Regions from separate parts of the Streptomyces sp. NPDC012474 genome, predicted to be linked through region 2. Evidence: riboswitches for the same ligand, from Rfam matches in the RefSeq annotation. Region 2 holds a riboswitch; each other region holds the start of a gene.
What was found. Region 2 has a riboswitch for cyclic di-AMP ahead of ACFY9S_RS09900 (NlpC/P60 family protein). Riboswitches for the same ligand answer to the same signal wherever they lie in the genome.
Positions count from the first base shown of each region.

Region 1: it holds a riboswitch for cyclic di-AMP, as region 2 does, so the genes downstream of both, ACFY9S_RS33145 (transglycosylase family protein) here and ACFY9S_RS09900 (NlpC/P60 family protein) in region 2, are expected to answer to the same signal.
Region 3: it holds a riboswitch for cyclic di-AMP, as region 2 does, so the genes downstream of both, ACFY9S_RS07995 (peptidoglycan DD-metalloendopeptidase family protein) here and ACFY9S_RS09900 (NlpC/P60 family protein) in region 2, are expected to answer to the same signal.

Region 1 covers NZ_JBIBEP010000020.1:46,846-54,550, reverse strand. The annotation lists gene ACFY9S_RS33170 (protein kinase) at 1-48, shown strand, start outside; gene ACFY9S_RS33165 (SurA N-terminal domain-containing protein) at 201-848, shown strand; gene ACFY9S_RS33160 (nucleoside triphosphate pyrophosphohydrolase) at 952-1,971, shown strand; gene ACFY9S_RS33155 (cytochrome P450) at 2,314-3,624, shown strand; gene ACFY9S_RS33150 (transglycosylase family protein) at 3,746-4,699, shown strand; cyclic di-AMP (ydaO/yuaA leader) riboswitch at 4,928-5,094, shown strand; gene ACFY9S_RS33145 (transglycosylase family protein) at 5,099-5,791, shown strand; gene eno (phosphopyruvate hydratase) at 6,063-7,343, shown strand; gene ACFY9S_RS33135 (septum formation initiator family protein) at 7,455-7,705, shown strand, end outside.
Region 2 covers NZ_JBIBEP010000003.1:362,427-370,131, forward strand. The annotation lists gene ACFY9S_RS09880 (response regulator transcription factor) at 1-662, shown strand, start outside; gene ACFY9S_RS09885 (NlpC/P60 family protein) at 672-1,730, opposite strand; gene ACFY9S_RS09890 (hypothetical protein) at 2,154-2,507, shown strand; gene ACFY9S_RS09895 (hypothetical protein) at 2,485-3,426, opposite strand; gene ACFY9S_RS09900 (NlpC/P60 family protein) at 3,522-4,703, opposite strand; cyclic di-AMP (ydaO/yuaA leader) riboswitch at 4,712-4,884, opposite strand; gene pcrA (DNA helicase PcrA) at 5,198-7,675, shown strand.
Region 3 covers NZ_JBIBEP010000002.1:669,560-677,264, forward strand. The annotation lists gene ACFY9S_RS07970 (MarR family transcriptional regulator) at 28-534, opposite strand; gene ribA (GTP cyclohydrolase II RibA) at 653-1,294, opposite strand; gene ACFY9S_RS07980 (MarR family transcriptional regulator) at 1,461-1,976, opposite strand; gene ACFY9S_RS07985 (dihydrofolate reductase family protein) at 2,065-3,195, shown strand; tRNA gene ACFY9S_RS07990 (tRNA-Met) at 3,261-3,334, shown strand; cyclic di-AMP (ydaO/yuaA leader) riboswitch at 3,624-3,780, shown strand; gene ACFY9S_RS07995 (peptidoglycan DD-metalloendopeptidase family protein) at 3,792-4,832, shown strand; gene ACFY9S_RS08000 (aldo/keto reductase) at 5,022-5,966, shown strand; gene ACFY9S_RS08005 (PrsW family glutamic-type intramembrane protease) at 6,042-7,388, opposite strand; gene trmB (tRNA (guanosine(46)-N7)-methyltransferase TrmB) at 7,448-7,705, opposite strand, start outside.

The DNA.
Region 1 (7,705 bases), on a different contig from region 2:
GCGGAGATCCGCAGGACGCTGCAGTGGCTGGGGCAGGTTCGCGGCTGACGACCGCCCCGCGGCCGCGGCGGAGGCGCGGCGGTGCCGGAAGTTCCCGGTGAATCGTTGGTCGAATGGGTTGGCCAGAGCTTGGCCACTGCCTACCATCGATCATCGCAAGACTTTGTGCACCGTCGCACAATCTCCTCGGGAGGCTCCCCTTGCACCGCCGCCGTCGTACCGCGCTCGTCCTCACCGCCGCGATCGCCGCCGCGGCGCCCCTGCTCACCGCCTGCGGAAACGACGCGCATCCCGGCGCGGCAGCCGTGGTGGGCGGCCAGCGGATCACCGTCTCCCAGCTCGACGAGCGGGTCGGCGAGGTACGCGCGGCCCAGCGGGCGGCCGTGCAGGACGAGGCCCAGTACCAGCAGGCCATCGCCAGAACCGGCACGCTCACGCGCGACACCCTGCAGACCATGGTCCTGGACCGGGTGCTGCACCGCGCCGCCGAGGACGCCGGCGTGACCGTCTCCCGCAAGGACATCCAGGCGATGCGGTCCGGCCTGGAGCAGCAGGCAGGCGGCGCCAAGGCGCTGGAGAGGACCTGGCTCCAGCAGTACGGCATCCCTCCGCAGCGCCTCGACGAGAACCTCCGCCTCCAGCTGGAGGCCCAGAAGCTCGCCGAGAAGCTCGGCACGGACACCGGCCGCCCCGAGTTCTGGAAGGCCCTCTCCGACGCCTCCAAGGACCTGAACATCGACCTCAACCCCCGCTACGGCACCTGGGACGTCCAGAAGAGCAGCCGCGCGGACGCCAAGACGCCGTGGGTGCGGGACGTCACGTCGGCACAGAACCAGCAGGGCATGTAGGGCCCCTGCGGTTCGGCGCACCCGTCGGGCCCTTCAGCCCGTCCACATCCAGGCCCTGTGGATAACTTCGGGTGCTGTCGGCGGCGTGGGATAGCTTCGAACCGTGAACGCCAACAGCCCCGAAGCCACCCCGGGCCCCGAGCGGACCGCTCCCGACGCGGCCGCCGCCCCCGGCCGCATCGTCCTGCTCACCACCAGCCACCGCGTCGCGCCCGGCCTGCTCTCCTGGCCCGCCTGGCAGGCACTGCACGCGGCGGACCGGGTGCTGTGCGCGGACGGAGCCCATCCGCAGCTGCCGTATCTGCGTGAGGCGGGGATACAGGTCGACGAGGCGTCCCCCACCGCGCAGGAACTGGTCGACGCCTGCTCCGGCGGCCGCACGGTGGTCGTGGTGGCGACGGGCGAGGGCGAACCGGCCCTGACGGACGGCCTGGCCCGCCTGGCCGGAACCGGCCGTATCGCCATGCCCCAGCTGGAGCTGCTGCCCGCCTCCTACGACCTCCCGGGCGCGCGTCTCCTCGACCTCGTCCAGGTCATGGACCGCATCCGCGCCGAGTGCCCCTGGTCTTCCCAGCAGACCCACCAGGGCCTGGCCAAGTACGGCATCGAGGAGGCGTACGAACTCGTCGAGGCGATCGAGGAGGGCGACCGCGACGAACTGCGCGAGGAGCTCGGCGACGTCCTGCTCCAGGTCGTGTTCCACGCCCGCATCGCCGAAGAAGCCCGCCCGGAGGAAGGGGAGACACCCTTCTCCATCGACGACGTGGCCGGCGGCATCGTCGCCAAGCTGATCCACCGCCACCCGCACGTCTTCGGTGACGCGACGGCCACGACCCCCGAGGAGGTCAAGGAGCACTGGCTGCGCACCAAGGCGGTCGAGAAGCAGCGGACCTCGATCACCGAGGGCATACCCCTCGGCCAGCCCGGCCTGGCCCTCGCCGCCAAGCTGGCCTCCCGCGCCCGCACGGCGAACCTGGACGTACCGCTCCCACCCGCCGGAGGCATCGGCTACGAGCTCCTGGCCCTGGCGGTCCGCGCCGAGTCGGAGGGCGTCGACCCGGAGGCGGCACTGAGAGCGGCGGCCCGCGCCTACCGGGACGCGATCAGGAATGCCGAGGGCTGAGCGGCCGGGGGAGGAGACGGGGCTCTCGGAGGCCGGATGTCGGAAGCCGGCGCCGGAACCCGGCAGCCGGAGCCAGAGCCGGAGCCGGACGTCGGAATCCGGAGGCCGGCAGCCAGAGCCGGAGCCGGACGTCGGAATCCGGAGCCGGAGGCCGGATGTCGGAAGCCAGACGTCGATCGTCTGACGTCGGAGGCCGGACGCGGAAGCTGAAGTCGAAAGCCGGAGCCGGAAGCCGAAGCCGGAGCCGGAAGCCGGAAGCCGGAAGCCGGAACGATGGCAGCGGACCCGAGCCCAGCCGAAACGGAGGCAAGCGCGCTCCCATAAGCCGGATACGGTCGAGACGTGACCGACCAGCCCCAGAGCCAGCCCCAGCCCAGCACACCCGCGACCGCTCCCGACCTCTTCACCTGGGAGTTCGCGAGCGACCCCTACCCGGCCTACGCCTGGCTCCGCGAGCACAGCCCCGTCCACCGGACGCGGCTCCCCAGCGGTGTGGAGGCCTGGCTGGTCACGCGCTACGCCGATGCCAAGCAGGCACTTGCCGACAGCCGGCTCTCCAAGAACCCCGCGCATCACGACGAACCGGCGCACGCCAAGGGCAAGACCGGGATCCCGGGGGAGCGCAAGGCCGAGCTGATGACGCATCTGCTCAACATCGACCCGCCGGACCACACCCGGCTGCGCCGGCTGGTGTCCAGGGCGTTCACCCCGCGCCGGGTCGCCGAGTTCGCGCCACGGGTACAGGAGCTCACCGACACCCTCATCGACGGGTTCGCGCGGAAGGGATCCGCCGACCTGATCCACGAGTTCGCCTTCCCGCTCCCCATCTACGCCATCTGCGACCTGCTCGGCGTCCCGCGGGAGGACCAGGACGACTTCCGCGACTGGGCGGGCATGATGATCCGCCACCAGGGCGGGCCCCGGGGCGGTGTGGCGCGGTCCGTGAAGAAGATGCGCGGCTACCTCGCCGACCTCATCCACCGCAAGCGCGAGGTGCTTCCCGCCGAGCCCGCTCCCGGCGAGGACCTCATCTCCGGTCTCATCCGCGCCTCCGACCATGGCGAGCACCTCACCGAGAACGAGGTGGCGGCCATGGCTTTCATCCTGCTGTTCGCCGGTTTCGAGACCACCGTGAACCTGATCGGCAACGGCACCTACGCCCTGCTCACCCACCCCGGGCAGCGCGCACGGCTCCAGGCGTCCCTCGCCGCCGGGGAGACCGGCCTCCTGGAGACCGGCGTCGAGGAACTCCTGCGCTACGACGGCCCCGTCGAACTCGCCACCTGGCGCTTCGCCACGCAGCCGCTCACCCTCGCCGGGCAGCGCATCGAGGCGGGCGACCCCGTCCTGGTGGTCCTGGCCGCCGCGGACCGCGACCCGGAGCGGTTCGCCGATCCGGACGCGCTGGACCTCTCCCGCCGCGACAACCAGCACCTCGGGTACGGCCACGGCATCCACTACTGCCTCGGAGCGCCGCTCGCCCGGCTGGAGGGCCAGACCGCGCTCGCCACGCTCCTGACCCGCCTCCCGGACCTCCGGCTCGCGGCGGATCCGGCCGAGCTCAGATGGCGTGGCGGCCTCATCATGCGAGGGCTGCGCACCCTGCCGGTGGAGTTCGCGCCTTCCGGAAGTGACGAAACATCAGACCTGTGATCTTCACGTGATCTGCGCGGCATGAACTTGTGACAAGTGATCGACTGCCGATACGTTCACCCATCAACGCGGCGGGGAATCACGCCGCCTCGGTCACTGCTGTCTCGCGAAAGGTCTCCGTATGCTCTCCGGGAACGGTCGGCACCGCCGCCCCCGCCAGGCTCCGGCTCTCCTCGTGGCGGCCGGAGTGACCGGCTCCGCCATCGCGATCCCGCTCCTCGGGGCATCCGGTGCCAGCGCGGCCGACGGCACGACCTGGGACCGGGTCGCGGACTGCGAGACCGGCGGCGCCTGGAGCCAGAACAGCGGCAACGGCTACTACGGCGGCCTGCAGTTGTCCCAGGAGGACTGGGAGAAGCACGGCGGCCTCGACTACGCCGCGAGCGCCGATCTGGCCAGCCGCTCCCAGCAGATAGCCGTGGCCGAGAGAATCCTCGCCGGCCAGGGGGTCGGCGCGTGGCGTACCTGCGGGCTGCTCTCGGGGCTCGAGCAGGGCAAGGGATCGGAATCATCCGGCTCGTCCGAATCATCCGGCGAGGTGGACTCACCCGGATTGCTCGATTCGCTGGGTTCATCCCCTTCTGAGGGTCCTTCTTCATCTCCGTCGCCCGAGGCGTCGTCGCCTTCGAAGGACGAAACCGCCAAGAGCGACAAGTCGCCCGAATCCGAGGGCTCGTCGCAGGACCGGCAGCCCGAGGGCTCTCCGTCGGCCACCTCCGAGGACGGCAAGTCGGGCGACTCGCGGCAGGGTGACGACTCCTCGGCGTCGTCCGGCACCGGCTCCGGCCGCCATCGCGGTCCCAGCGCGGAGGAAACCCGCGCGCCCGAGGGTGACCGTACGGAGAAGTCCACGGGGCGTCACTCCGGGTCCGCCGACGAGAGTTCCGGCTACGCGTCCGAAGGTGCCTACATCGTGGGTGTCGGCGACAGTCTCTGGTCCATCGCCGACGCCCTTCGGGTCAGCGGCGGATGGCACGCGCTCTACGAGGGCAACGAGAACGCGGTCGGCACCGACCCGAACCTCATCCACCCCGGTCAGGCGCTCACGGTCGAGGGCGAAGCGGACGAGAGGTAGCTGTTCGGGCAGTGCGGAAACGGGGGACGAACTCACCGCGAAACCGGGTGAGTTCACGTCACCTTTCGCGCCGAATGTCCCGTATAAGCCCGGTGAGAGATAGATCTCAGAAGCCCTGATCGTCTTTGAAATTCCGTGGATCGCGTGTCTACGGTCGTGACCGCTCGTCACCGCGAGCCCCGGCTGCCGCAACGCCGAATCCTGCCAGCGGCCGTACGGGAACAGTCGTCGCGTCAAGCGCCGTAGGCAGGAGCGGGGGACCCAAGGTAAGTGCCCGACCGGCCGGTTGTGCCGGAAGGGCTTGGGGTGAAGCCGTGTCCCGGGAGGGGCGCGGCCGGGCAACTCAACCGGCCCGAACCCGACAGCTCACCTCGCAGGCGTCGGTGAGGGGATCTCTCCATGCTGTTTTCCGGCAAGGGCACGCACCGCCGTCCGTCCAAGGCCTCTCGGGTCATCGCCATCGCCGGTGTCACCGGTGCCGCCGTCGCCGCCCCGCTGATGGCGGCCGGCAACGCTTCCGCCGCCACCGCCTCCGAGTGGGACGCCGTCGCCCAGTGCGAGTCCGGCGGCAACTGGTCCATCAACACCGGCAACGGCTACTACGGCGGTCTGCAGTTCTCCGCCTCCACCTGGTCCGGCTACGGGGGCAGCAAGTACGCCTCCACCGCCGACCAGGCCACCAAGGCCCAGCAGATCGAGATCGCCGAGAAGGTCCTCGCGGGCCAGGGCAAGGGCGCCTGGCCGGTCTGCGGCAAGGGCCTGTCGAGCGCCGGCTACACCGGCGGCGGCTCCGCCGACGACTCCGGCAGCTCCTCGCAGAGCCAGCAGAGCACCGAGACCCGCCAGAGCGAGCAGCAGCCCGCCTCCCGCTCCGACGAGCGTCCGGCCGCCAAGAAGACCGTCACCACCCCGACCGGCAAGAAGGTCAAGAAGGGCGACGGCGAGTACAAGGTCGTCAAGGGCGACACCCTCAGCTCGATCGCCGCGGACCAGAAGGTCAAGGGCGGCTGGGAGAAGCTGTACCAGCTGAACAAGGACATCATCGACGATGCCAACCTCATCTACGTGGGCCAGCAGCTGCACCTGAAGTAGGCAGCGGCCCAACCGGCCCGCCCAGGGCCACGGGCTCCCCGCTCCGGTGCGTCATCCCCCGTACGCGCCGGAGCGGGGTTTTTTCTGCCCGACTTCGCGAACCGGCTTTGTTCCGTTCGGAAACAATTTGCTCTCGGTTCTGTCCATGGGGTGGGCGACCCGGTGGCCGATCGGCCGGAGCCGGTTAGGCTCATGTCGCGAGCCACCACGGCCCGCACCTCGCCGGGTCCACGCGACCCGCGTACCCGCGTCACATAAGAAGGAGATGCTCGTGCCGTCCATCGACGTCGTCGTAGCCCGGGAAATCCTGGACTCCCGAGGCAACCCCACGGTCGAGGTCGAGGTCGGCCTCGACGACGGCAGCACGGGTCGTGCCGCCGTCCCGTCCGGCGCCTCCACGGGCGCCTTCGAGGCCATCGAGCTCCGCGACGGCGACTCGAACCGCTACCTCGGCAAGGGCGTGGAGAAAGCCGTCCTCGCGGTCATCGAGCAGATCGGTCCGGAGCTGGTCGGCTACGACGCCACCGAGCAGCGCCTGATCGACCAGGCCATGTTCGACCTGGACGCCACCGACAACAAGGGCTCCCTCGGCGCCAACGCCATCCTCGGCGTCTCCCTCGCCGTCGCCCACGCCGCCTCCGAGGCCAGCGACCTGCCGCTGTTCCGCTACCTGGGCGGCCCCAACGCGCACCTGCTTCCGGTGCCGATGATGAACATCCTGAACGGCGGCTCGCACGCCGACTCCAACGTGGACATCCAGGAGTTCATGATCGCCCCGATCGGCGCGGAGTCCTTCTCCGAGGCCCTGCGCTGGGGCGCCGAGGTCTACCACACGCTGAAGAAGGTCCTGAAGTCGAAGGGCCTGGCCACCGGCCTCGGCGACGAGGGCGGCTTCGCCCCGAACCTCGGCTCCAACCGCGAGGCCCTCGACCTCATCCTCGAGGCCGTGAAGGAAGCCGGTTACACCCCCGGCGAGCAGATCGCCCTGGCGCTCGACGTCGCCGCGTCCGAGTTCTACAAGGACGGCGTCTACACCTTCGAGGGCAAGGAGCGCTCGGCGGCCGAGATGACCGAGTACTACGCGGAGCTCGTCGACGCGTACCCGCTCGTCTCCATCGAGGACCCGCTGTTCGAGGACGACTGGGACGGCTGGAAGGCCCTGACCGACAAGCTCGGCGACAAGGTCCAGATCGTCGGTGACGACCTGTTCGTCACCAACCCCGAGCGCCTCGCCCGCGGCATCGAGGAGGGCGCGGCCAACGCGCTCCTGGTCAAGGTCAACCAGATCGGATCGCTGACCGAGACCCTGGACGCCGTCGAGCTGGCCCAGCGCAACGGCTTCAAGTGCATGATGTCCCACCGCTCCGGCGAGACCGAGGACGTCACGATCGCCGACCTGGCCGTCGCCACCAACTGCGGCCAGATCAAGACCGGCGCCCCGGCCCGCTCCGAGCGCGTCGCCAAGTACAACCAGCTGCTGCGCATCGAGGAGATCCTCGACGACGCCGCGGTCTACGCCGGCCGCAGCGCGTTCCCGCGCTTCAAGGGCTGACCGCGAAAGGCCCGACCCGTAAGAGGCAGCGTCGTACGTACGTCCCCGTACCCGGTCCCGTACCGTGTCCGGGGACGTACGCGCGTATGACGGTGGAGCGGAGGCGGACACATGGCCGTGAAGGACCGGGACCGGTTCTCCACCGCGACCAGGATCCGGTTGCTCGGCGAGCAGACCGCGGCCCGGGTCTACCGCTCCCAGACCAAGCGTCAGGCCCGCCGCTCGCGGCTGACCGGCCGGGCGGCGCTGCTCGCGCTGGTGATGTGCTCGCTGATCGTGGCCCTGGCCTACCCGATGCGGGAGTACGTCTCGCAGCGCGCGGAGATCGACGACCTCCAGCGCGAACAGCGGCAGGCCCGTGA
Region 2 (7,705 bases):
GGCGTCATGTGCGCGTGGTCCTCGTCGACGACCACCGCATGTTCCGTACGGGGGTCCAGGCCGAGATCGGGCAGACCGAGCAGACCGGCGTCGAGGTCGTCGGCGAGGCCGCGGACGTCGACCAGGCGGTCACGGTGATCACCGCGACCCGGCCCGAGGTGGTCCTCCTCGACGTGCACCTGCCGGGCGGCGGCGGTGTCGAAGTGCTGCGCCGCTGCGCCCCTTTGATGGGCGACGCCGAGCAGCCGGTCCGCTTCCTGGCGCTGTCCGTGTCGGACGCCGCGGAGGACGTGATCGGCGTGATCCGCGGCGGTGCCCGCGGGTACGTCACCAAGACGATCACCGGCACGGACCTCGTGAACTCCATCTTCCGTGTCCAGGAAGGTGACGCGGTCTTCTCGCCCCGGCTGGCCGGGTTCGTCCTGGACGCCTTCGCGTCCACGGACGCACCGCCGGTCGACGAGGACCTGGACCGCCTGACCCAGCGCGAACGCGAGGTGCTGCGGCTCATCGCCCGGGGCTACGCCTACAAGGAGATCGCCAAGCAGCTGTACATCTCCGTGAAGACCGTCGAGTCGCACGTCTCGGCGGTCCTGCGCAAGCTCCAGCTCTCCAACCGGCACGAGTTGACGCGCTGGGCGACGGCTCGCCGGCTCGTGTGACACCGGCGCTCACACCACCCGCGTCGCCCCCGCGTACGGCATCTCGTCGAGCGGGGCGACGCGTACCGGCGCCGACGGGTTCGGGGCGTGGATCATGCGGCCGTTGCCCACGTAGATGCCGACATGACTGATGCCCGCATAGAAGAAGACCAGGTCGCCGGGGAGGAGTTCGGAGCGGGAGACGCGGCGGCCCGCGGCGATCTGGGAGTAGGTCGTGCGGGGCAGGGAGACGCCCGCGGCGCGGTACGCGGCCTGCACGAGGCCCGAGCAGTCGAAGGCGTTCGGGCCGGTGGCGCCCCAGACGTAAGGGCTGCCGAGCTTCTGGTAGGCGTAGGAGACGGCGGCGGCCGCGCGGGAGCCGGTCGCCTGGGACGAGGCGGAGCCGGGGGCCCCGAGGGTGTCCCGTGCGCCCGTCGAGCGCGAGGCGCGGTCCCGCGACGCGTCCTGCAGGGAACGTTCCTGCGGGCCGAGCCCGGAGAGCAACTGCCGTGCCGAGCCCAGCTTGCCGGTGATCGTCTTCTTGTGCTGCTTCAGCTCCGCCCGGCGTGACTTCAGGGACGTCAGCTCGATGTGGGCGGCCCCGCGCAGTTGCTCGATCTCCCGCAACTGCTTGCGTACACCCGCGACGGCGGCGTTCTGCCGGCTGCCGGCCCGCTCGACGAACTCGGCGTTGTCGAGGTACCGGTCGGGATCGTCGGAGAGGGCGAGCTGCACCGCGGGGTCGAGGCCGCCGGCGCGGTACTGCGCGGCGGCGACCGAACCCAGGGCGTCACGGGCGGAGTTGAGCCGCTCCTCCTTGCGCGCCGCCTGGTCCTGGAGGTTCTTCAGCCGCTGCCCGGCCGCTTCGGCCTTCTCCTTCGCGCCGTTGTACTTCTCGGTGGCGACCTCCGCCTCCTGGTACAGCTTGTCCACCTTGGCCTTGACCTGGCCGGGGGTGAGCTGTGGTTCGGCGTGCCCGGTTCCGTCGAAGCCCGTCGCCGTCGCCGCGCTCGCGAGGGCGATCGTGGCGGCCGTACGGGCCGTGCCGGCACCCGTCGAGCGCTGTCGGGGCTTGCGGTGCGCTGCCACCTGGAGGCCACGTCCTTTCCTCGACCGCCGAGGGGTGCATGCGGGCGCCCGGGGGGAGCGGACGGGCGGCCTGCGCGGTCCGGCGACGGCCCGCACAGGGGGAGCGGATCGCCGCCGGACCTCTTCGGCGGTGGTGTCCGACTGCCGCCCCTGGCCCGGGCGGCGGTGGGGAGCCGGGCACCTGGTGGAGGACGCTAGGCGTCGCCGTGACGGGCCGGTGGCAGGTGTGCGGAAGTGTCTTGAGAGGACCGGCGGTGACCGTATGCGACCGTGGTCCGGCCTGGACGCCGTCGACTTAACTCAGCGTGATGATCGATGCGCCGAATCGTGAGCGAGTGACCGTGATCGGGTGCTATGGGGTGCATATGTGCATCACTGGGCCGGTGTCGGGCGGTCTCGGGACCCTGATTAGGCTCCGGCCTCATGGACGTACTCATCCACCTCTTCGTCGGCCTCCACATCATCGGCATCGCCTCGCTCCTGGGCGGCTTCCTCACCCAGATGAAGGCGATGGGCGAGGGCAGCGCCCGCTACACCCCCGCGATGCTGCACGGCGCGCTCACGATGCTGGTCACCGGTGTGATCCTGGTCGGCCTCAACCAGGCCGACGACCAGTCCGTGAACAACATCAAGATCGGCGTGAAGCTGGCCCTGCTGATCGTGATCCTCGGCCTGGTGTACGTGAAGCGGGACGACGAGAAGGTGGACAAGGGCCTCTTCGGCCTGGTCGGTCTGCTGACCACGGCGAACATCTTCATCGCCGTGCTCTGGACCTGACCCCGGAGCGCCGGGCGCCGGTCCGGGCCGAGGTGATCGCCCAGGCGGTGCACCCGAGCCACGCCGCCACCGCCATCCACAGCAGCACCTCCCCGGCGGCGTCGAGCCAGGGGACGTCCAGGGCGGCGGCGACCGCCAGGGCGGCCGCGGCCGTCACGACCGCGGCGAACACGGTCGCCCAGCGCCGCGCGTCGTAGTGGTGGCGGGGCCAGAAGAGCTCGGCGAGGAGCAGGGCGACGCAGGCGATCAGCGCGAGCACGAGCAGCGTGACGGCCGTCGTGCGCAGCGCGTCGGCGTTCTCCTCGTTCCACAGATACAGGCGCGCGCTGTCGGCGCTGAGGAGTTTCGCCCCCGCCAGTGCGGAGACGGCGAGGGCGCCGGCCGCGAGCCAGTGGTCGCCGCGCCCCTCCTCCACCTGCCGGGGCTGGAAGCGGAAGAGGGCGAAGCCGTAGAGCGCGAGGCCCAGCCAGAACAGCACCAGGGCCGCGTGGGCGAGCCAGGGCGACGTGTCGGCCGCGGCGAGCGTGGCGCCGAGCACCGCGAGCCCCTGGGTGGCCACACAGCGCAGGAACACCGTGCCGCGCCGCCCCCCGGCCTCCGCGGTGAGCAGTACCGCCCAGAGCAGCATCGCGAGAGCCAGCAGTGCCTCGGCGAGGGACTGCCGGCCCGCCGCGGAGAAGCCGGTACCCAGGACGGCGGTCGCCGCCACGGCCGTGAGCGCGGCCGGCGTCTCCGCCCGCCATCCGCCGTGTGCCCGCTGGACGAGACCCGTGGCCGCCGCCAGCCAGGCCGCGCAGGCCAGGGCGAGGGCGATGCGGGAAAGGGTTTCGTACCCCGCTGAGTCGAGACCGACCGACACGATGCCGGTCGCCAGCGCATACGTCGACCACCAGGTGGCAAACGGGGAGGGACCGGACATAGCGCCGATGCTAGAGAGCGCCGCACTCGTTCAGAGAGGGGCACGCGCGCGTGCCCCTCAAAGGTGTTGCCTCTCAAGAAGTGTGACGAGGCCTCTCAGGCCGGCCGCACCACGCTGTGGATGGCCGACTCGCCGTCGTAGTAGACCGACTCCTCGCGCACGTACGTGCCGGGCTTCGGGGCGTGGATCATCATGCCGTTGCCGATGTAGATCCCGACGTGGGTGACGTCGTCGTAGAAGAAGACCAGGTCACCGGGACGGGCCTGGGAGAGCGGGACCGTGGTGCCGGCGTTCACCTGGTCGTAGGTGGTGCGCGGCAGGGTGACGCCCGCGGCCTTCCACGCGGCCTGGGTGAGGCCGGAGCAGTCGTAGGAGCCGGGGCCGACGGCGCCCCACACGTACGGCTTGCCGATCTGGGCACGGGCGAAGGCGAGCGCCTTGTCGGCCTTGGTGGCGTAAGAGGAGTCGGCCGGGGCCGTCGCAGAGGACGAGCCGGAGCCCGCCGAACCCGACGACGAGGATCCGCTGTCCTGCTGCCGAGCGGCCTCGTCCTGCGCCTGCTGCTGGGCGGCGGCCTGCTGCCGGGCGAGCTCGTCGGCCTTGCGGGCGGCCTCCTCGCGCTTCTCCTTCTCGATCGCCGCGAGCCGGGCCTTCTCCTCGGCGGTCAGCTTCGACATCAGCTCGCGCGCGTCGGCGAGCTTGCGCTGGACGGTCGCCTTGGCGGTCTTCAGGGCGCCCTGCGACTCGGTGAGCGTCTCGAGGCTCTCGGTGGCCTCCTGGCGCTTCTTCATCGTCTCGGACTGCTGCGTGACGTAGTCGTCGACCGCGACCTTCTGACGACCGGTCATCCGGTCCATCAGCTGGGTCTGGTCGAAGTAGTCCTGCGGGGTGTCCGCGAGCAGGAACGTCGCCGTGTCCGGGGCGGCGGCACCGGTGCGGTACTGGGCGGAGGCGAAGGACCCCAGCTGCTCGCGCGCCTCGTTGAGCTTCTGGGTGCGCTTCGCGACGTCGTCGATGAGGGCGTCGGCGCGCTTGCGCTCCTTCGCCGTCTTCTCCTTGGCCGCGTTGTACTTCTCGGTCGCCGACCCCGCCTGGCGGTACAGGTCGTCGACCTTCTTCTCGACTTCCTCCAGGCTGGGCTTGTCGTCGGCCTCGGGGGCGGCGTTGGCCGACTGGGACAGCAGGGCCACGGAGGTGAGGGCCGCCGTTGCGAGGGCGGGGGTCCGTATGCCTGCCACGCGCGTACCCGTAGGACGCGACTTGCGGTGCGACGCCAAGGGAGGCGACTCCTTCCATGTTCCGCCTACCGGGTTAGCTGTCGGGTTCGGGCGGGTGGTTCGGAAGGTTTGCCCTACGGCCGTCTCCGCACAGGGAGTCGGGCCGATTCACCCCAGGTTCACGGTTGGGTCCCCGGCTCCGGCTGCCGCTGCGGCACACCGGACTCGGCGGAGGCCGCGCGGCCCGGCGACGTTCGCCGGTGGGGGTCATGCGGCCTGGTCGCACGGTAGCCAACTCGTGTGGCCCCTGTGAAGGTTGATGGGTGATATGCCCGATACATTTTCGTGACCTTGGTCATGAGTGTTGCCGAGAGTGAACGATCGGGGCGGCCTGGTCACGCTTTGTCCGCAATTACGAAGTGTGTAGCGGGGCGTGATCAAGCCGTCATGGAGGGCGACAACGCGCCGTCGGCCGGTCGGTGGGGCCCGGGCGCCCGGCGATGTTCTCAGGGCGGCGGCGGGCTGTCAGTGGGGCGCCCTAGACTCGGAGAGCGATGAGCAGCCTCTTTGACGACAGCTTCCTGGCGAACCTCCAGGCCCAGCGGGGCCCCGCGGACGAGCCCCCGCCGCCACCCGAGGACGATCACGTACCGGAGCCGATTCCGGACGATCTGTTCGGCGGGAAGTTCGACGCACCCCCGGACCGGGACGCCTACTACCGGGACGGCGCCCCGCGCCCCCCGGTGGACACCGCCGCGCTCCTGGAGGGTCTGAACGACAACCAGCGCGCCGCCGTCGTCCACTCCGGCTCCCCCCTGCTCATCGTGGCCGGTGCCGGTTCCGGCAAGACCCGGGTGCTCACGCACCGCATCGCCCACCTGCTCGCCGAGCGCGGCGTGCACCCGGGCCAGATCCTCGCGATCACCTTCACCAACAAGGCCGCCGGCGAGATGAAGGAACGCGTCGAGCAGCTCGTCGGCCCGCGCGCGAACGCCATGTGGGTCATGACGTTCCACAGCGCGTGCGTGCGCATCCTCCGCCGCGAGAGCAAGAAGCTCGGCTTCACGTCGAGCTTCTCGATCTACGACGCCGCCGATTCCAAGCGCCTGATGGCCCTGGTCTGCCGCGACCTGGACCTCGACCCCAAGCGCTTCCCGCCGAAGTCCTTCAGCGCCAAGATCAGCAACCTGAAGAACGAGCTGATCGACGAGGAGGACTTCGCCGCCCAGGCCGGCGACGGCTTCGAGAAGACCCTCGCCCAGGCCTACGCCATGTACCAGTCGCGGCTGCGCGAGGCGAACGCCCTCGACTTCGACGACCTGATCATGACGACGGTCAATCTCCTGCGCGCCTTCCCGGACGTGGCCGAGCACTACCGCCGCCGCTTCCGGCACGTGCTGGTCGACGAGTACCAGGACACCAACCACGCCCAGTACGCCCTGGTCCGCGAGCTGGTCGGCACGTCCGAGCACCCCGTCGACGTGCCGCCCGAGGCCGAGGTCCCGCCCGCCGAGCTGTGTGTCGTGGGCGACGCCGACCAGTCGATCTACGCCTTCCGCGGCGCGACGATCCGCAACATCCTCCAGTTCGAGGAGGACTACCCGGACGCGACGACCATCCTGCTCGAACAGAACTACCGCTCCACGCAGACGATCCTCAGCGCCGCCAACGCGGTCATCGAGCGCAACGAGTCCCGCCGTCCCAAGAACCTGTGGACCAAGGCCGGCTCCGGTGCCCGGATCACCGGCTACGTCGCCGACACCGAGCACGACGAGGCGCAGTTCGTCGCCGACGAGATAGACCGCCTCACGGACGCCGGCGAGGCCAAGGCCGGCGACGTCGCCGTCTTCTACCGGACCAACGCCCAGTCCCGTGTCTTCGAAGAGGTCTTCATCCGCGTCGGCCTGCCCTACAAGGTCGTCGGTGGCGTCCGCTTCTACGAGCGCAAGGAGGTCCGGGACGTCCTGGCCTACCTGCGCGTCCTGGCCAACCCGGAGGACTCCGTGCCGCTGCGCCGGATCCTCAACGTCCCCAAGCGGGGCATCGGCGACCGGGCCGAGGCGATGATCGACGCCCTGTCCCAGCGGGAGAAGATCAGCTTCCCGCAGGCGCTCAAGCGCGTCGACGAGGCGTACGGCATGGCCGCGCGCTCCACCAACGCCGTCAAGCGGTTCAACACGCTGATGGAGGACCTCCGCACGGTCGTCGAGTCCGGCGCCGGACCGGCCACGGTTCTGGAAGCAGTGCTGGAGCGCACCGGATACCTCGCCGAGCTGCAGGCCTCCACCGACCCGCAGGACGAGACCCGGATCGAGAACCTCCAGGAACTCGCCGCCGTCGCCATGGAATTCGAGCAGGAGCGCGGCGAGGACGAGCAGACCACCCTCTCGGACTTCCTGGAGCAGGTCGCGCTGGTCGCCGACTCCGACCAGATCCCCGACGAGGAGGACGGCGACGGCGTCATCACCCTGATGACCCTGCACACCGCCAAGGGCCTGGAGTTCCCGGTCGTCTTCCTGACCGGTATGGAGGACGGCGTCTTCCCGCACATGCGCGCCCTCGGGCAGGCCAAGGAGCTGGAGGAGGAACGGCGCCTGGCCTACGTCGGCATCACCCGCGCGCGGGAGCGGCTGTATCTGACGCGGTCAACCCTGCGCAGCGCCTGGGGCCAGCCGTCGTACAACCCGCCCTCCCGGTTCCTGGAGGAGATCCCGCCGGCTCACGTGGAGTGGAAGCGGACCGGGGCGACCGCGCCCGCGTCCTCCGGGCCGGTCTCGGCGGTGGCGGCCTCGCTGTCCTCGTCGCGTTCGCGCTCGTCGGCCTCGGGCGCCTCCGGTTTCGCCACGCGCCGCAGCGCCGAGAAGCCGGTCGTGGCACTGGCGGTCGGCGACCGCGTCACACACGACCAGTTCGGGCTCGGAACCGTCGTCGCGGTCAAGGGCACGGGCGGGAACGCCGAGGCGACGATCGACTTCGGCGAGGCCAAGCCGAAGCGGCTGCTGCTGCGGTACGCGCCGGTGGAGAAGCTGTAGTGCCGTGAGATGAGCCCCCGGGACGGCCCG
Region 3 (7,705 bases), on a different contig from region 2:
GCTGTTCAGCATGGCCTGGCCGGTGCCTCACCGGCTCTCGGGCCTGTCGGTGTCGGGCGGCAGCGTGGCCCGGGCCGTCAGGAAGCCTCGCAATCCTCTGCTCAGGGCTGCCCGTTCGGCCGGTTGCATGGCCGCCAGCGCTGCGGTCAGGGCCTGGGCGCGGCGGTCGGCGACGTCGCACAGGACGCGCTGCCCGTGTGGCGTGAGCCACAGTTGCACTTCGCGGCGGGTGTCGGGGTGCTGGGCGCGTTCCAGCAGGCCGGCCGCCGCCAGGCGGTCGCAGAGGCGGCTGGCGGTGGGGAGGCCGATGGCCAGGCCGTCCGCCAGGGCCGTCAGATTCAGACCCGGCGCCGCCTGCACGGTGCGCAGCGCCCGCAGCTGGTGCAGGGAGAGGCGCAGGGACGCCTCCTGCGCGGCGACCGACCACAGCGCCGTCAGGTTCTCCACGGCATCGGCGATCTGCGATGCGACGGTCTCCGGGCCATCGCCCGGTCGCCTCGCCCGGTGGTCGCCGGGGCCGCCGAGATCGGTCACGAAACGGTCACTTCCATAAAGCTCCGGGTACTGAAGAGGTCGCCCTCTTCCCAAGGCTGTACCCGATGAACCGAAGGGCAAGCAGCCCGGTTCGGTCCACGGCCTGACCGGGGGCGACTCAGCCGGCGCTGAGCTCCGTCAGCGCGGCGAGCGGCAGCGTGTGCTGGGTCTCGAGGACCTTGGCGCGCAGGTAGCGGACGTTGTGTGCGGTGGTGAAGACCCCGGTGGGGATCCGGTCCCGGACACCGACGCCCAGGGACCGCAACTGACTCGCCTTGTCGGGGTTGTTGGAGAGCAGGTCCAGTTCGCCGATGCCGAGGGCCCGGAGCATCTGGGCCGCGGCCGTGTAGTCGCGGGCGTCCTCCGGCAGTCCCAGCGCCGCGTTCGCCTCGTACGTGTCGAGCCCCTCGTCCTGAAGGGCGTACGCGTCGAGCTTGTTGTAGAGGCCGATCCCGCGGCCCTCCTGGCGGAGGTACAGGAGTACGCCGCCGCGCTCGGCGATGCTCTCGACCGCCTCGCGCAGCTGCGGGCCGCAGTCGCAGCGGGCGGAGCCGAACACGTCCCCGGTCAGGCACTCGGAGTGCAGCCGCACCAGCGGGACCGGGCCGGGCTCGCCGAGGATCACGGCCACGTGCTCCTGGCCGTCGGCCAGCCCGTGGAAGGTGACGAGCTCGGCGTCGGCCTCGTAGCCGTCGTAGAAGCGCAGCGGGACCCGGACGCGGGAGCGCGGGGTGGCGATGACGGCGGGGGTGTCGGGCATGCGGGGCCTCCGGGTCCGTTTCCTGTTCGGCTGCACAGCCGTACTGCTTAAGATTTGAAACAGTCGCACTGCTTTAGATTTGAAGCAGATGCACATCCCGAACCCTACTCGTGCTTCAAATTTGAAGCAATGAGAGGGGCGAGAATCCTGTCCGGTGTGACGCGCGTCACGAACAGGACGGTGAAGACCTCCGGCGCCACGGCACGTCGTCCGCCGCCGTCCTCGTCCCGTCCTCCTGGAGGCCCTGGGCGATCGCCGCGGTGATCTCCTCCAGCTGCCCCACCTGCTCCTCGCTGAGCCGGTCGAACAGGAAGCTCCGCACGGTGTCGACATGCCCGGGCGCCGCCCGTTCCAGCACGGTGAACCCCTCGTCCGTCAGCGCGGCGATGCTGCCCCGCTTGTCGTACCGGCAGGCCTCGCGCCGCAGCAGGCCGTCCTTCTCCAGCCGCGTCACCGCGTACGTCAGCCGGCTGCGTGTGATCTTCAGCCGCTCGGCGAGATCGGTCATCCGCAACCGCCGCTCCGGGGACTCCGACAGGACGGACAGGATGGAGTAGTACAGGTGCGGCATGCCGGCGTCCTGCTGGAGCTGCCGGTCGATCGCGTCCTCCAGGAGCAGCGAGGCGGCGACGTAGGCGCGCCAGGCGCGTTGCTCCTCGGGGGTGAGCCAGCGAGTCGTCATGCCCCCAGTGTAGGTTTGTTTAAAACTTGAACCAAGCCCGCCTTGGGGCCCTGTCGGTCCCGCCGTCCCGACCAGCCGCGGAGCGTCGATGCCTCACCCGTACGTCCTGCTGTCCGCCGCCGTCTCCCTCGACGGCTACTTGGACGACACCGGACCCGACCGCCTGCTCCTGTCGAGCCCGGCCGACTTCGACCGGGTCGACGAGGTCCGGGCCGGTGTCGACGCCATCCTGATCGGCGCCGGCACCGTCCGCGCGGACAACCCGCGGCTCCTGGTGAACTCGGAGGAACGCCGGGCCGCCCGCCGGGCCGCCGGAAAACCGGAGTACCCCCTGAAGGTCACGGTCAGCGGCTCCGGCGACCTCGACCCGGACGCCCGCTTCTGGCACACCGGCGGCGAGAAGGTCCTCTACACGACGGACCGGGGCGCCGAACGCGCCCGCGCCCTCGGCCTCGCCACCGATGTCGTCCCGCTCGGCGCCGACCTCGACTGGCGGCGGCTGCTCACACACCTGCACGACGTCCGGGGCGTGCGGCGGCTCATGGTCGAGGGCGGCGGCCTGATCCACACCCAGCTCCTCACCCAGGGCCTGGCCGACGAACTCCAGCTGGTCCTCGCACCCCTCTTCGTGGGCGACCCGGGGGCGCCCCGCCTCTTCGGCCCCGGCGGCTACCAGGGCGGCCGGCTCCGGCTGCTGGAGTCGCGGCGGATCGAGGACGTGGTCCTCATGCGCTACGAGCCGACCGCGCCGGGCACCGGCGCCCTGCCCGCCGCCGCCGACCACCACTGGCTGGCCCTGGCCTGCGAACTGGCCGACCGCTGCCCGCCGTCGGACACGGCGTTCAGCGTGGGGGCCGTCGTGGTCGCGGCCGACGGCACGGAACTGGCCCGCGGCCACTCCCGCGAGGCGGGCGACCCGGTCGTGCACGCCGAGGAGGCGGCCCTGGCGAAGCTCGACCCCGCCGACCCGCGCCTGCCCGGCGCGACGGTGTACAGCAGCCTGGAGCCGTGCGCCCGCCGCGCCTCCCGCCCCGCACCCTGCGCCCGGCTGATCCTCGACGCCGGCGTACGGCGCGTGGTCACGGCCTGGCGTGAGCCCGGCACCTTCGTGACGGACGCCGACGGCAGCGGCGTCCTGGCAGCCGGGGGAGTGGAGGTCGTCGTCCTCCCCGAGCACGAGGAGCGGGCCAAGGCCCCGAACCACCACCTACCGGGCTGAGCACGGGCCGATCGGTGGGTGTGCACGAGTGGTCCCGCGGATGGCGTACACTGGAGACACAACGACGCGGGGTGGAGCAGCTCGGTAGCTCGCTGGGCTCATAACCCAGAGGTCGCAGGTTCAAATCCTGTCCCCGCTACTGAAGGCCGAGGGCCGGAATCCAAAAAGGATTCCGGCCCTCGGTCATTTCCCCCGTACCCCATTACGCTCGGTGAGTGAACCACCCCGTTCCGCGCGGGAACTGACGCCCCGTCAAAACTCCTCAGTCACTTGCGAAGCGGTCAACTCGCCCGATTTACTCCGGTCATGGCAGGTAAGTCCGCGCGAAAAAGGTTAATGATCAAGCGGAATCGCTGGAATACCCCTCGCGCGTCTATTAACGTTCGATAACGCAGCGCGGTCGTCCCAGCCGTCACAGAAGGCGGCTCCGTGCGCACGCGCCGAATCCCGAAAGGGAACCGGGGAACCACCACTTGGGGTGAATCGGGCGTATACCACCGTGGAAGCACGGCCGGTATACGCGCGTAGGAGACCTTCCTGCTCCGAACCCGTCAGCTAACCCGGTAGGCGAGAAGGAAGGAAAGGAGCACGCCCACGTGGCGTCCAACCGGCCTGCCCCCGCGGCCCCGCTCGCGCCGAAGCGCGACACCGACACCTTCGGCTACGGCAATCAGCCCACCGAAGAGGGCCCGTTCCAGGAGTGGAACCCCACCGAGGAGTCCATCCGTCCCGTCCGTGGCCGGCATCGTGTCACCAAGCAGCGCGGCGGAGGCCTCGCCCGCAGCTCCACCGTCCTGGGCGTCGGCGTCATAGCCGCCGTGGGTGCCGGCGGCATGGCCAGCGCCCAGACCGGCAAGCCCCCGGTGTCCATCTCCGTCCCGGACCTGCCCTCGGTGGGTTCCCTCATCTCGGACGACGACACCCCCGAAGGTTCCGCCACTCCGCTCAGCAGCCTCGGCACCGCCGCGGCCGCCACCGAGCAGACCAAGGGCACCTCCGGCGCCGGTGCCGGCGAGGCACTGCGCGCCCGGATCATGGCCCAGGTCGAGCACCAGCAGGACCAGATCGAGACCAAGGCCGCCGAGGACGCCGCGGCCGCCGCCCAGAAGGCCGCCGCGGAAGCGGTCGCCAAGGCGGAGAAGGAAGCCAAGGACAAGGCCGCCGAGGCCAAGAAGAAGGCGGAGGAGGAGGCCAGGAAGAAGGCCGAGGCCGAGCGTCTCGCCGCCCTGGCCAAGCAGTTCACCCTGCCGACCTCCTCGTACACCATCACCTCCAGCTTCGGCCAGGCCGGCGCCTACTGGTCCTCCGGCTACCACACGGGCCTGGACTTCGCCGCCCCCACGGGCACGCCGATCAAGGCCGTGCACAGCGGCACCATCACCGAGGCCGGCTGGAACGGCTCGTACGGCTACAAGACCGTCCTCACCCTCGATGACGGCACCGAGATCTGGTACGCGCACCAGTCCTCCATCGGCGTCAGCGTCGGCCAGAAGGTCAGCACGGGCGAGGTCATCGGCCGTGTGGGCGCCACCGGCAACGTCACCGGGGCCCACCTTCACCTGGAGGTCCACTCCGGCGGCTCCACGAGCGGCATCGACCCGATGGCGTGGCTGCGGGGCAAGGGACTGAACCCGTAAGCCGTACCCACCCGTTGAAGCACCGGCGGCCCTGACGACGACCCCCCGACGTCAGGGCCGCCTCATGTCCGGGGCGTGCACGGCAGGGCCGGAGCGCGTGCCGGAACGTCGTGCCGCGGCAGGAGTGTTCACAGGGTCTTTGCGTCCCCCGTGGAATGGGCCGCTTCGGTACGGGCGTTGACGTGCGGTATGACTTCTCTGCGCAAGCTCGGCCCTTCCGGCCTCGACGTCTTCCCGCTCGCCCTCGGCGGCAACGTCTTCGGCTGGACCGCCGACGAGGCCCAGTCGTTCGCCGTCCTCGACGCCTACACCGCCGCCGGCGGCAACTTCGTAGACACCGCCGACTCCTACTCGGCCTGGGTCGAGGGCAACCAGGGCGGTGAGTCCGAGACCGTGCTCGGCAAGTGGCTGAAGTCCCGCGGCAACCGGGCGGACGTCGTCGTCGCCACCAAGGTCAGCCAGCACCCCGAGTTCCGCGGCCTGTCCGCCGCCACCATCACGGCAGCCGCCGACGCCTCCCTGCGGCGCCTCGGCACCGACTACATCGACCTGTACTACACGCACTTCGATCAGCCCGACGTGCCCGTCGAGGAGATCATCGGCGCGCTCGACACCCTCGTGAAGGCCGGCAAGGTGCGGCACATCGCCGCCTCCAACATCTCCGCCGAGCGGCTGCGGGCGTCCCTGGAGTTCTCCGACCGCGAAGGGCTCGCCCGGTACGTAGCCCTTCAGCCCCACTACAACCTGGTATCCCGCGACACCTACGAGGGTGAGCTCCAGGATCTCGCCGAGCGGGCCGGCCTGGCCGCCGTGCCGTACTTCGCCCTCGCGTCCGGCTTCCTCACGGGCAAGTACCGGGCCGGTGCGGCGGTCGAGAGCGCGCGGGCGGGGAGCGCGGCCAAGCACCTGGAGACCGAGCGGGGGCGACGGGTGCTCGCCGCCCTCGACGACATCGCCGCGGCGCACGACGCGCCCGTGGCCACCGTGGCTCTGGCCTGGCTCGCCGCCCAGCCGACGGTGGTGGCGCCGATCGCCTCCGCGCGGACGGTGGAGCAGCTGCCCGCACTGACCGGCGTCGGCGAGCTGACGCTGTCGGAGACCGAGATCGGGCGGCTCACGCAGGCTTCGGCCTGATGGACACGACAGGCAGCTAAGAGGGCGGCCTTTCACCATGAGCGTCCGACCCGGACGGGCATGGTGAAAGGACCCCTAGGAGCGGTACGGGTTGTACGCGGGGTACGGCGTCGGCTGTGGGTCGTACCCGTACACCCCGTACACCGGCCAGGGCGGGGCCGACACCGGGACCGGAGGGGCGGTGATCCGCGCCGCGTGGTCCAGCGCGGGTCGGGCCACCTCCCGGCGCCGCCACAGTTCGCCGAGCAGTTCCCGCTCCCGTACGGCGAAGCCGGGCCCGGCGCGGCCACGCCGGGCCCGGTGCCGCAGGAACGCCAGGGACGTCGCGTACGCCTCGTACCGCGCCACCTCCCGCGCCGCCGCCCTGCCCACGTGACGGCGGGCGTGCTGGCGGGCGATCCGCCGGGCCCGCATCGAGCCGAGCGCGTACGGCTCGGCAGGGGTCAGCCAGCCGGCCGAGGCGTAGGCGGGCAGCTCCGCCCGTACGGTCTTCAGCTCCCGCTGCCGGGTCCAGATCACCAGCCACGTCAGCAGCCCGAAGATGGGCACCATGAACGCCGCGTACACGGCGAAGAACCCGTACTCGCCGAACGCCGACGAGCCGTTCCACATCGCGTGCATGCCCATCGCGAGGAGCAGCCCGCCGAGCGGGAACGCGACGCGGCGCAGAAGCCGGCGGTCCGCCGAGAGCGCGGAGACGCCGAAGCCGATGCCGGTGAGGACCGTGAACAGCGGGTGCGCGAACGGCGACATGACGATCCGCACGAAGAAGGTGGCCGCCGTGACGGAGGCGACGCCGGTGTCGCCGGTGAGCTGGTCGGTGCCGAAGGCCGTGCCCAGGTAGAGGATGTTCTCCGTGAAGGCGAAGCCGGTGGCCGTCACGCCGGCTATGACGACCCCGTCGACGATGCCGGTGAAGTCCCGCCGCCGGAAGAGGAAGACCAGGAGGACGGCCGCCGCCTTGGCCGACTCCTCGACCACCGGGGCTATCACGGTGGCGCCCAGGGTGTCCGCGCTGGACGGGTCCGCCGTCGCCGTCGCTATCCATCTCGTCGCGAAGCTGTTGGCGACGATCGCTATCAGCGCCGCCGCGCAGGCGCCCCAGGCGAAGCAGAACAGCAGGTTCCGCCAGGGGCCGGGTTCCACCCGGTCCAGCCAGCGGAACGCGGCTATCAGCAGGGGCACCGGCAGGACGGCCAGCCCCAGCCCGACCAGGAAGCCCTCCGTGCCGGTCTCCTCGCGGACCAGGGCGAGGATGACGAGGCCGGATATCGCGAGGAGCGTGCTCAGCGCGCCGTAGCGCACCCAGGCGCGCTGCCACCAGTGGGCGTGCCGCAGGGAGCCGGCCGTGCCCGGGCCCGTGAGGGGAGCGCCCTCGCTCGGACCGCTGGGATACGACGGATGTGGGGGGCTGGTGGCCACGGCATTGACCCTAACGACGGATGGGCGCTGTCCGCAGGCGGAAGAGGTGCCAGGGGTGGTCAGGCGCCGGCGGGGGGCTGGTCCACGTGCTGTACGCGACGGAAGAGGAGGTCGTTCACGACATGTCCCTTGTCCAGTCCCTGGCCCTCGAAACGGGTCAGCGGACGGAAGTCGGGACGCGGCGCGAAACCGCCGTCCGCCTGCGTGTTCTCGAAGTCGGGGTGGGCCGTGAGGACGTCGAGCATCTGCTCGGCGTACGGCTCCCAGTCGGTGGCGCAGTGGACGATCGCGCCCGGCCCGAGGCGGGTGGCGGCCAG